Regions from separate parts of the Paenibacillus sp. FSL R7-0333 genome, predicted to be linked through region 3. Evidence: predicted binding sites of a transcription regulator. Region 3 holds the regulator's gene; each other region holds the start of a gene.
The links. The regulator Rex, encoded in region 3, represses fermentation and respiration genes when NADH is low (regulators of the CRP and FNR family bind a similar motif). The targets are predictions, from matches to a motif close to TTGTGAAATATTTCACAA.
Positions count from the first base shown of each region.

Region 1: the regulator Rex is predicted to act here: its motif matches at 1,976-1,993, upstream of MKY86_RS11650 (DUF1641 domain-containing protein).
Region 2: the regulator Rex is predicted to act here: its motif matches at 1,664-1,681, upstream of pflB (formate C-acetyltransferase).

Region 1 is NZ_JBBOBZ010000001.1:2,855,447-2,858,732, forward strand. It holds gene MKY86_RS11640 (hypothetical protein) at 386-1,057, shown strand; gene MKY86_RS11645 (nitroreductase family protein) at 1,130-1,747, opposite strand; gene MKY86_RS11650 (DUF1641 domain-containing protein) at 2,072-2,509, shown strand; gene MKY86_RS11655 (NAD(P)/FAD-dependent oxidoreductase) at 2,541-3,286, shown strand, end outside.
Region 2 is NZ_JBBOBZ010000001.1:4,764,949-4,768,234, reverse strand. It holds gene adhE (bifunctional acetaldehyde-CoA/alcohol dehydrogenase) at 1-1,508, shown strand, start outside; gene pflB (formate C-acetyltransferase) at 1,770-3,286, shown strand, end outside.
Region 3 is NZ_JBBOBZ010000001.1:4,487,068-4,490,353, forward strand. It holds gene MKY86_RS18940 (amidohydrolase) at 1-1,002, opposite strand, end outside; gene MKY86_RS18945 (redox-sensing transcriptional repressor Rex) at 992-1,642, opposite strand; gene dinG (ATP-dependent DNA helicase DinG) at 1,781-3,286, opposite strand, start outside.

The sequences.
Region 1 (3,286 bases), 1.6 Mb from region 3:
AACTGCTCTCAACTGATCCGCTTACCACGATAGGATGGATTGTGAAGCCTGTGAGCTTTAAGAAGCTCATACCGTTTCGTGCAGGGACTCACTTCAGGCGGGAATGTCAGGATCAAAGATATAGTCTCAGTCACAAGGAGGAGCGCTGCTTAAGATTAGCTGCCGGAGATTCTGCCCAGGCTATGTTCTTCCTGCAGTGTCTGTTTCCTTGAGCTGATACCTGAATTATACCGTCCGTGCGGGGAATAGTAAAAAGCCGAAATTTTTAAATTTGCACTTCCTGTTTGGAAAAAGGTCTTGTAAGCGCTATTATTCTGCGTTTTCCTTAGAATCTGCCGAATTCAAATCCCGCTGCCTTTGCTGTATAATGAAAAGGATGGTTTCAATGCTGCGTAGACTCCGGCAGCTTTGCCTGGAGGGAAAGGATACGGAAATGAGCTTGTATGGGGTGAAGCTTGAGGAACTCGGCAGCGGGCTGCTGAAGTCCTTTTTGGAGGATAATTATATATGTGCAGGCTATCCCGGTACGGGTGATCTGGAGAAGCATAGCAGAGAAGAGATCAGCAGCAAGCTGGCTGCCGCCGGCTATCACGGGCAGGAGCTGGAGGGTGCAACCCATACCCTGGATACCTTCGTCAATGCGATGCAGGATGGGGATTATGTGCTGATCGCCGATGAAGAATGGGTGTATCTCGGGGACCTTGGCGATTACTTCTATGATACCCGGCACAGCGGCGCAGAGAATAGTACAGCCCACCGGCGCGGTGTCACCTGGCTGAAGAGTCTGCCCCTCGCTGCGGTTAATCCGGCTGTAACAGGGCTGCTTGCCTCTGACAGCAGAATAACTGCCTATTCAGGAGTGCTGCCCGCAGCCCGAATCGATCTGTGGCTGGGGAATCAGGCAGGGGATGGCGGGAATGCCGCCGGTGCCTGTCCGGTTCAGGTGGATGAAGCTACAGTAGCGCAGGCGCTGGCTGTCCTGAAGGCAGCCTTGAACAGCACGGATGTAGAGCGGCAGGAGCGTGCGGCTGTGGCGATTTTGCAGTATGCGCGGTGAGCATGGATTGAGAATACGGCAGGATGATATAGACAAGGGTCTTTCGGCATATTAGCCGAAAGACCCTTTTTATTAGATGAATTCAACAAACTCATTAACCGGCTTGCGGTAGCCGCGCGGTCTGATCTTGTGCTGGTTATCCTTGCCGATCGTAATCAGCATCACCGGAACCATATGGTCGCCGAGACCGAGGGTAGCCTTCACAGCCTCCGGATCAAAGCCGATCATCGGGCAGGTATCCCAGCCCTTATCCTTGGCAATCAGCATGAACTGCATCGCCGACAGAGAAGCATTGCGGATCGCTTCATCCCGCTGGAACGCATCGTTCCCGGTATAAGCATCGTTGATGGATTGAATGGTTTGCTCGTATGCATCCTCGCTCATCGCTCCCAGCAGCTTAAGTCCGCTATAGATTTCTGGAGCCTGCAGGTAGGCATTCTTGTCACCCAGCACCACAATAACAGCAGAAGCAGTGTGAATCTTGTATTGGCCATACGCGTCCTTGCGGATGGCTTCCTTTACGTTGTCATCGCTGATCACCTTGTAATGGGTGTGTTGAAGATTATAAGCCGAGGGAGCCAGACGTGCCAGGGAGAACATCTCTTCGAGCTCACTCTGCGGGATGGTAACACCTTCCACAAAATTATTAGCCGATCTGCGGGCCTGCACCAATTCGGAAAAAGTACTCATAAGTCATTACCTCCATCTAATATGTATGCTGCTTAGTAATAATTAATTGCTGATATTAATTAATAAACTTACATTTAGTTACTTGCTTAAGATATCACGACTCTCTGTATACGTCAATGAGGAAAAACATAGTAATTTGTAAAATTTAACCTTGTTAAACGACTGAGTTCGATAAAACCGATGAGGAAGTGATAATAATCACAAAAATAGGTTGCAAAGGTAAAAAGATTGTGACAATAATAACAAATAGAGTGTTATAATAGTCACATAGTTTCACCTGGATGTCATTGTGCAAGAATACGATTTGTAAAAGGAGACTTCGATATGTCAGAAACCGTTACCCAAACCCTGCCTGAACAAGAAATACCAGAAGCAGCTCTTCCCAGAGAGGATGTGCTGAAAGAGCTTTTGAAGCCGGAGGTGCAGCAATCTCTGATTCTTTTGGTAGAGCAGCTGCCGCAGATCACACAAATGGTCAGTGTATTGTCCAAATCACTAGATTTTGTGCAGTCGGTTGCCACAGATGAAGTACTTAAGAATGATACAGTCGGTGCGATTAAGGAAATGGCGGGTCCTGTGGTGGGCACTGCCAAGAATCTGGCGGCTACTGTTATTGAAGCGAAAGACCGCGCGGAAGCAAGCAGCGAAACAGTCAGCCTGTTCGGCATGATGAAGATGATCAAGGACCCGCAGGTACAGAAGGCTCTCCGGTTCATGAATGCCTATCTGCAGGTCAGCGGTGAACGTCAATCGGGCAAATAAGCCCGTAATACTTAATGATGGAGGAATTATCATGTCAAAACATATAGTGATTCTAGGTGCAGGCTACGGCGGCCTGCTTAGTGCCTTAACCGTTCGTAAATATATGAGCAAAGCGGAAGCCAAAATAACAGTAGTCAATCAGTATCCGACACATCAGATTATTACGGAATTGCACCGGCTTGCAGCGGGCAGTGCGTCTGAACAGGCGGTTGCCATGCCGCTGGCGAAGCTGTTCGCCGGTAAAGATATTGATCTGAAAATCGCCAAGGTCAATTCGTTCTCCCCAGAGAACAAGCAGGTTATTCTCTCGGACGGCGTCATGCTGACCTATGATGCTCTCGTTGTCGGTCTGGGCAGCACCACCGCATACTTTGGTATTCCGGGACTTGAAGAATACAGCATGGTGCTGAAATCAGCAGCAGATGCGCTGCGGATCCGCCGTCATATTGAAGACCGGATTCGTGACTACTCCAAAACCCGCAACGCAGCAGATGCAACGATTCTGATCGGCGGCGGCGGACTAACTGGCGTAGAGCTGGTAGGCGAAATTGCCGATATTCTGCCTAAGCTGACGAAGCAATATGGAGTGAATCCTGCTGAGATCAAGCTTCTGCTCGTTGAAGCAGGTCCGAAGATTCTCCCTGTCCTGCCGGATCATCTGATTGAGCGCGCTACAGCCAGCCTGGAGAAGCGCGGGGTGCAATTCCTGACGGGTCTTCCGGTTACGAAGGTAGCCGATAATAAGATTGATCTCAAGGATGGGCAGCAGATTGTAGC
Region 2 (3,286 bases), 280 kb from region 3:
TCGTTGAATTTGGCGGCATGGGCCATAGCTCGGCTATCCATTCCAACAACGAAGAAGTAATCATGAAGTTCTCCAACCGTCTGCAGACCGGACGTATTCTCGTCAACTCGCCATCGACTCACGGCGCAATCGGCGACATTTATAACACTAATATCCCTTCATTGACACTGGGCTGCGGATCTTACGGACGCAACTCGGTATCGCAGAACGTCACTGCAATCAATCTGATCAACGTGAAAAGGGTGAATCGTCGTACCGTGAATATGCAATGGTTTAAAGTACCTGACAAGATTTACTTCGAAAAGGGAGCCACTCAGTACCTGGCCAAAATGCCTGATATCACACGCGTTGCTATCATCACTGACCCAGTAATGGTTAAACTGGGGTATGTTGAAAGAGTTGAGCACTATCTGCGTCAGCGCCAGACTCCTGTAGCGATCGAAGTGTTCTCGGAAGTTGAACCGGATCCATCGACTACTACTGTAGAAAAAGGTACAGCTATGATGAACAGATTCCAGCCGGACTGCATCATCGCACTCGGCGGTGGTTCCCCAATGGATGCTGCCAAGGGCATGTGGCTGTTCTACGAACATCCGGATGCAGACTTCAACGGCCTGAAACAGAAGTTCATGGATATCCGCAAACGGGTATACAAATTCCCTAAGCTCGGCAACAAAGCGAAATTCGTTGCCATTCCAACCACTTCGGGTACCGGTTCTGAAGTAACATCGTTCGCAGTTATCACAGACAAGACAACAGGCAATAATACCAAGTATCCGCTCGCTGACTATGAGCTGACTCCAGACGTAGCAATTATTGACCCTGAGTTTGTCTACAGCTTGCCTAAGACTGCAGTTGCCGATACAGGCATGGACGTATTGACACATGCTATCGAAGCTTATGTATCTGTAATGGCCAGTGACTATACCGATGGTCTGGCAATCAAAGCCATCCAACTGGTGTTCCAGTGGCTGGAGAAATCCGCACTGCAAGGCGACAAGCTGGCCCGTGAGAAAATGCACAATGCTTCGACGCTTGCCGGTATGGCCTTTGCCAACGCATTCCTGGGGATTAACCACAGCTTGGCACACAAATGGGGCGGACAGTATCACACCGCACACGGCCGTACCAATGCGATCCTGATGCCGCATGTTATCCGTTACAATGCCAAGAAACCTACGAAGTTCGCTTCGTTCCCTAAATATTCGCACTTTGTAGCTGACGAACGGTACGCAGAAATCGCCCGTATTCTGGGATTGCCTGCACGCACTACCGAAGAAGGCGTAACCAGCCTGATCAATGCAATCCGCGACATGAACAAAAAACTCGGTATCGAAGAATCCTTCTCGGCTCTTGGTTTCGATCCTAAGGACTTTGAATCCCGTGTAGACTATCTGGCTGACCGTGCATTTGAAGACCAATGTACTACTGCCAATCCTAAAATGCCGCTGGTCTCCGAGCTTGCTGATGTATACCGCAACGCATTCTACGGCAAATTCGATAACTAATTAACGGTTGCCTGGCAAAGAATAAGGTTAAAGGTTAATATGGGACTGGATGGAAGTGACAAATATCACCGAAAGAGTGATATTTGTCACAGTCCTTTTTCAGAAAATAAACTAAAATGTTTATATAGACAACGATCCCCGTTATGAAGATGTGATTGTGAATTTTATAACAACTATTAGCCTCGGGATCACGAGACACGGGATTAACCTTCAAGCCCGCGATCTCTACAAATATAATAAATATAAATGGAGGGATTTAGCATGTCGGTGATTGAAAAAGAAGTATTAGAAGCAAAATCAGGTTGGAGAAATTTCACAAAAGGTGTCTGGGCCAAGAAAGTTGACGTTAACAACTTTATTGCCAAGAACATCAAGCCTTATGAAGGAACTGAAGATTTCCTGGTTGGACCTACCAGCAATACAACTGAACTGTGGAAGATTATCTCCCAGCTGAGCAAGGAAGAAAGAGAAAGAGGCGGCGTATGGGACGTTTCCCTCGATACTGTCTCCACCATCACTTCCCACGCTCCTGGCTACATTGACAAGGATAAGGAACAGATTGTCGGCGTTCAGACTGACGCGCCTTTCAGACGTTCCATTCAGCCGTTCGGCGGTATCAAGATGATGATCGATGCTACTAAGGCTTACGGCTTCGAGCTTCCGCAGAATATCGTTGACATGTTCACGAACATCCGCAAAACGCATAACCAAGGCGTATTTGATGCATATACACCAGATATGAGAGCTGTGCGTAAATCCGGCGTAATCACAGGCCTTCCTGATGCTTATGGCCGCGGACGTATCATCGGCGACTATCGCCGTATTGCTCTGTATGGTATTGATTTCCTGATTAAAGACAAGAAGCAGCAACTGGCTGAGCTTGAAGTTGACTCCATGACAGAAGATGTTATCCGTCTGCGTGAAGAGCTGTCCGAGCAAATGCGTGCTCTTGGCGAACTGAAACAAATGGCTGCAGCTCATGGTATGGACATCTCCAAACCGGCTACGAACTTCAAAGAAGCTACACAATGGGTATACTTCGGTTATCTGGCAGCTGTTAAAGAACAGAATGGTGCGGCAATGTCCCTTGGACGCGTATCTTCCTTCCTTGATATCTATGTTCAACGCGACGTTGAAGAAGGTACTCTGACTGAAGAGCAAGCTCAAGAAATCGTTGACCATTTCGTAATGAAGCTGCGTATCGTGAAATTCCTGCGTACGCCTGACTATAACGACCTGTTCTCCGGCGACCCAACTTGGGTTACAGAATCCATCGGTGGTATGGCTGAAGACGGCACAACCCGCGTAACCAAGAACAGCTTCCGCTTCCTGCATACCCTGTACAATCTGGGACCTGCTCCAGAACCAAACCTGACTGTACTGTGGTCTGAGAAGCTTCCTGAAGGCTTCAAAAAATATTGTGCCAAAGTATCTATTGAGACCAGCGCTATCCAATATGAGAACGATGATGTAATGCGTCCATACTGGGGTGAAGATTATGCGATTGCCTGCTGCGTATCCCCAATGCGTATCGGTAAGCAAATGCAGTTCTTCGGTGCCCGTGCCAACCTGGCTAAGGCTCTGCTGTATGCGATCAATGGCGGTAAAGATGAGAAATCCGGTGCTCAGGTAGGTCCTGAATATCCTGCGATCACTTCTGAATACCTGGATTATGATGAAGTAATGAAACGCTTCAAACCAATGATGGAATGGCTGGCTAAGACTTATGTCAATACGCTGAACATCATTCACTATATGCATGACAAATATTCCTACGA
Region 3 (3,286 bases):
CGGTACCGCTGTAGGATCACCGCTTACGCCCTTGTGGATCAGAGCCGCCAGCCTCATCTCTTCGAACATATCCAGATTGTTGTTGCTTGCCGCACCGTCTGTACCCAGGGAGACCTTAATCCCGGCTCTCAGCAGTTCAGGAACACGGGCAACCCCGCTGGCCAGCTTCAGGTTACTGCCGGGGTTATGCGACACGCCAACGTTATGGCGGGCCAGAATCCCGATCTCTTCATCGTTCAGATGAACCCCGTGGGCAATGAGCGAAGGACGGGTGAACATTCCGAGCTTCTCCAGATGTGCGACCGGACGCAGGCCGTAGTCGGCCACGTTCTGTTCCACTTCATGGCGCGTCTCGGACATATGGGTGTGCATTGGCAGGTCTAGATCATGGGCAGCCTGCACAAACTTCATGAAAAACTCTGGAGGACAGGTGTACGGGGCGTGCGGTGAGAGCATGGTCGTAATTCTGCCGTCAGCCTTGCCGTGCCAGTTACGGGCAAAAGCAATCGCCTCAGCGAGCTTCGCTTGCTGTACCTCTTCCGGGCACAGCCCAATTACGCCGCGCATCAACACAGCACGAATACCAGACTGCTCGGTCACTTCCGCTACCCGGTCCATATGATCATACATATCGAGGAAGGTGGTTGTGCCGCCCTTCAGCATCTCCAGCACGGACAACGAGGTTCCCCAATATACATCATCACCAGTGAATTTCTCTTCCATCGGCCACATCTTCTCCTGCAGCCAAGACTGAAGCACCATATCGTCGCCGTATCCGCGCAGCAGTGACATTGCAGTATGACCATGGGTATTGACCAGACCAGGCATGAACAGCAGACGGCTGCCGTCTACGACCTGTGCGCCATCCTCCACTACCGGCTCAGCTTCACCTATGTAAGTAATCAAATCATTCTCCAGGGTCATGTACCCGCTCAGTACCGGCTTGTCACTGCCCGGAACCAGGAAGTGCCCATTCTTGATTATCGTGATCTTACTGCTCATCTTCAGCCTCATCCTTTCCATCATGCAAATAATAGGCCAAGCTCTGCAGATCTGTGGTGAAATCTGCGGCATGAATCCGGATATTGGCAGGCGTCTTGAGAATAACCGGTGCGAAGTTCAGAATCGCTTCGATACCGGAATCCACAAGAATATCAGCTACGTTCTGGGCTTCACTGTCGGGCACGGTAATAATCCCGATCCGGATGCCCTGCGAACGGATTGTACTGCTTAGCTCCTCCATCGGCTGCACAACCAGCGAGTTGATCTGCTGGCCCACCTTCGGCGGGTAGGCATCGAAGATGGCAGTAATCTTCATCGTATCCTTCAAGTAAGCGTTGTAGTTAGACAAGGCATGACCGAGGTTACCGGCTCCAACCAGTGCAACATTAATTTGCTGGTCAAGCTTCAGGATATGGCGGATCTTCTCAATCAGATAAGATACATCATAGCCGATGCCTTTCCTGCCAAAATCGCCGAAATAAGCCAAATCCTTACGGATCTGGGCGGGATTTAGGTCAAGCTTCTGGCCCAGCTCCTGAGAAGAGACTGTGGAGATTTCACGTTTTTGGAGATCGTTCAGGAAACGCAGGTACACTGGGAGCCTGCGCACGACGGCCTCCGATATTTTATCCGATTTCATGTATTCTCCTCCTTAAAAGTTGTGTTAGACCCGTACAATTATAGCAACCGTGCCCCGCCGCCTGCCGGAGTGGCAGGGCAGGCGGGAACGGATCTTCAGGTTAATCATGACTTATTAATAATAGCAATAGCAGAAGAATTAGGAAACCCCGCCGTCATCCAGCCATTCGGCAATTCTCGGGACCATCTGCTCGGTGAGCATATGCTCCATCTTGGGACCGGGGAGCGAGTACAGGAAGTACTTTCCATAATGCGATTCAATGACTCTGGTATCGTACACAATTACGATGCCCCGGTCCTGCGCCGTGCGGACCAGCCGCCCGAAGCCCTGCTTGAAGCGGATGACGGCCTGCGGCACGGACAGCTTCATGAACGGATTCTTCTTCTGTGCCTGAAGCAGCTCCGACTTCGCTTCTGCCAGCGGGTGATTTGGCGGCTGGAACGGCAGTCTGACAATCGCCAGGCAGGTCAATGCTTCTCCCGGGATATCCACCCCTTCCCAGAAGCTGCTGGTACCCAGCAAGACCGAAGCCGGGCTGTCCTGGAAGCGGCGGATCAGCTTGCTCCGGCTGCCGCCTTCCACACCTTGTCCGAGTACCGCGATATCCTGTGAGGCAAGTGCCTCCTTCAGCGGTTCATACACCTGGCGCAGCATCTTGTAGGAGGTAAACAGCACCAGCATCCGTCCCCGTGTTGTTACAGCTGTCTCGGCAAGGGAGTGCACGAGGGTGTCCACAAAGCGGGCATCCCCAATACTCCCCTTGACGCTCGGGAAGTCCCGGGGAATGACCAGGAGAGCCTGCTCACGATACTTGAATGGCGACGGAAGCAGTGCAGTCATCAGACGCCGCTGCTCTGCAGCTTCGCCAAGACCCAGGTTATCAATCATAAACTGGAAGGATTTATCCACGGATAAGGTGGCCGAGGTCAGGATAATGCTCTTCTTCTTATCGAAGAACAGCTCCCTGAGCTGGGTGCTGACATCTACGGGAACAGCATACATTTGCAGCGACTTGCCCTTATAATTGCCGCTTCCCTCCAGCCAATACACGATGTTCTCATCGTTCAGACTCATGAAGAAGCGGATCTGCTCTCTAATGGATGCCAGATCCTTGAATAACCCACCGATATCAGTCACAAGACTGTCTGAGGAGGATTGGCTGTCCGTGTCACGCATTTCACTGAGCATTTTGTCGCCCTTGCGGATGATATCGCTCAGACTGAGGTTCAGTGTATTCTCAAGGGCAGCCAGCTCCTCCCAATCCTTCGGCTTCTTGCCCGGCTGCAGGCGTGCCACCAGCTGGCCTGCTTCACCGGCCCCGGCATCGCTGCGCTCGGGCAGCAGGCTGAAGAGCCGGTCGCTGAGCGCATCCCAGGACTCCTTCACCGTCAGCAGATCGGGATAGATCCGGTCGATCACGCCGCTCCATTCGGAGGCCTGCTCACTGCCCGAAGACTGCAGACTCTGGCGGAGGGCAGGCAGCTGCCCGCTCCGGCTATCCTTATAGAGACGGGTGAGGGTATGGGCGAATGTGAAATATTTCATCTGCATGCCAAGATGCTTGCCGGCAATATCCTCCAGATGATGGGCTTCATCAATCACAAGATGGTCGTACGCCGGAAGAAGCTGATGCCCGGCTTTGAC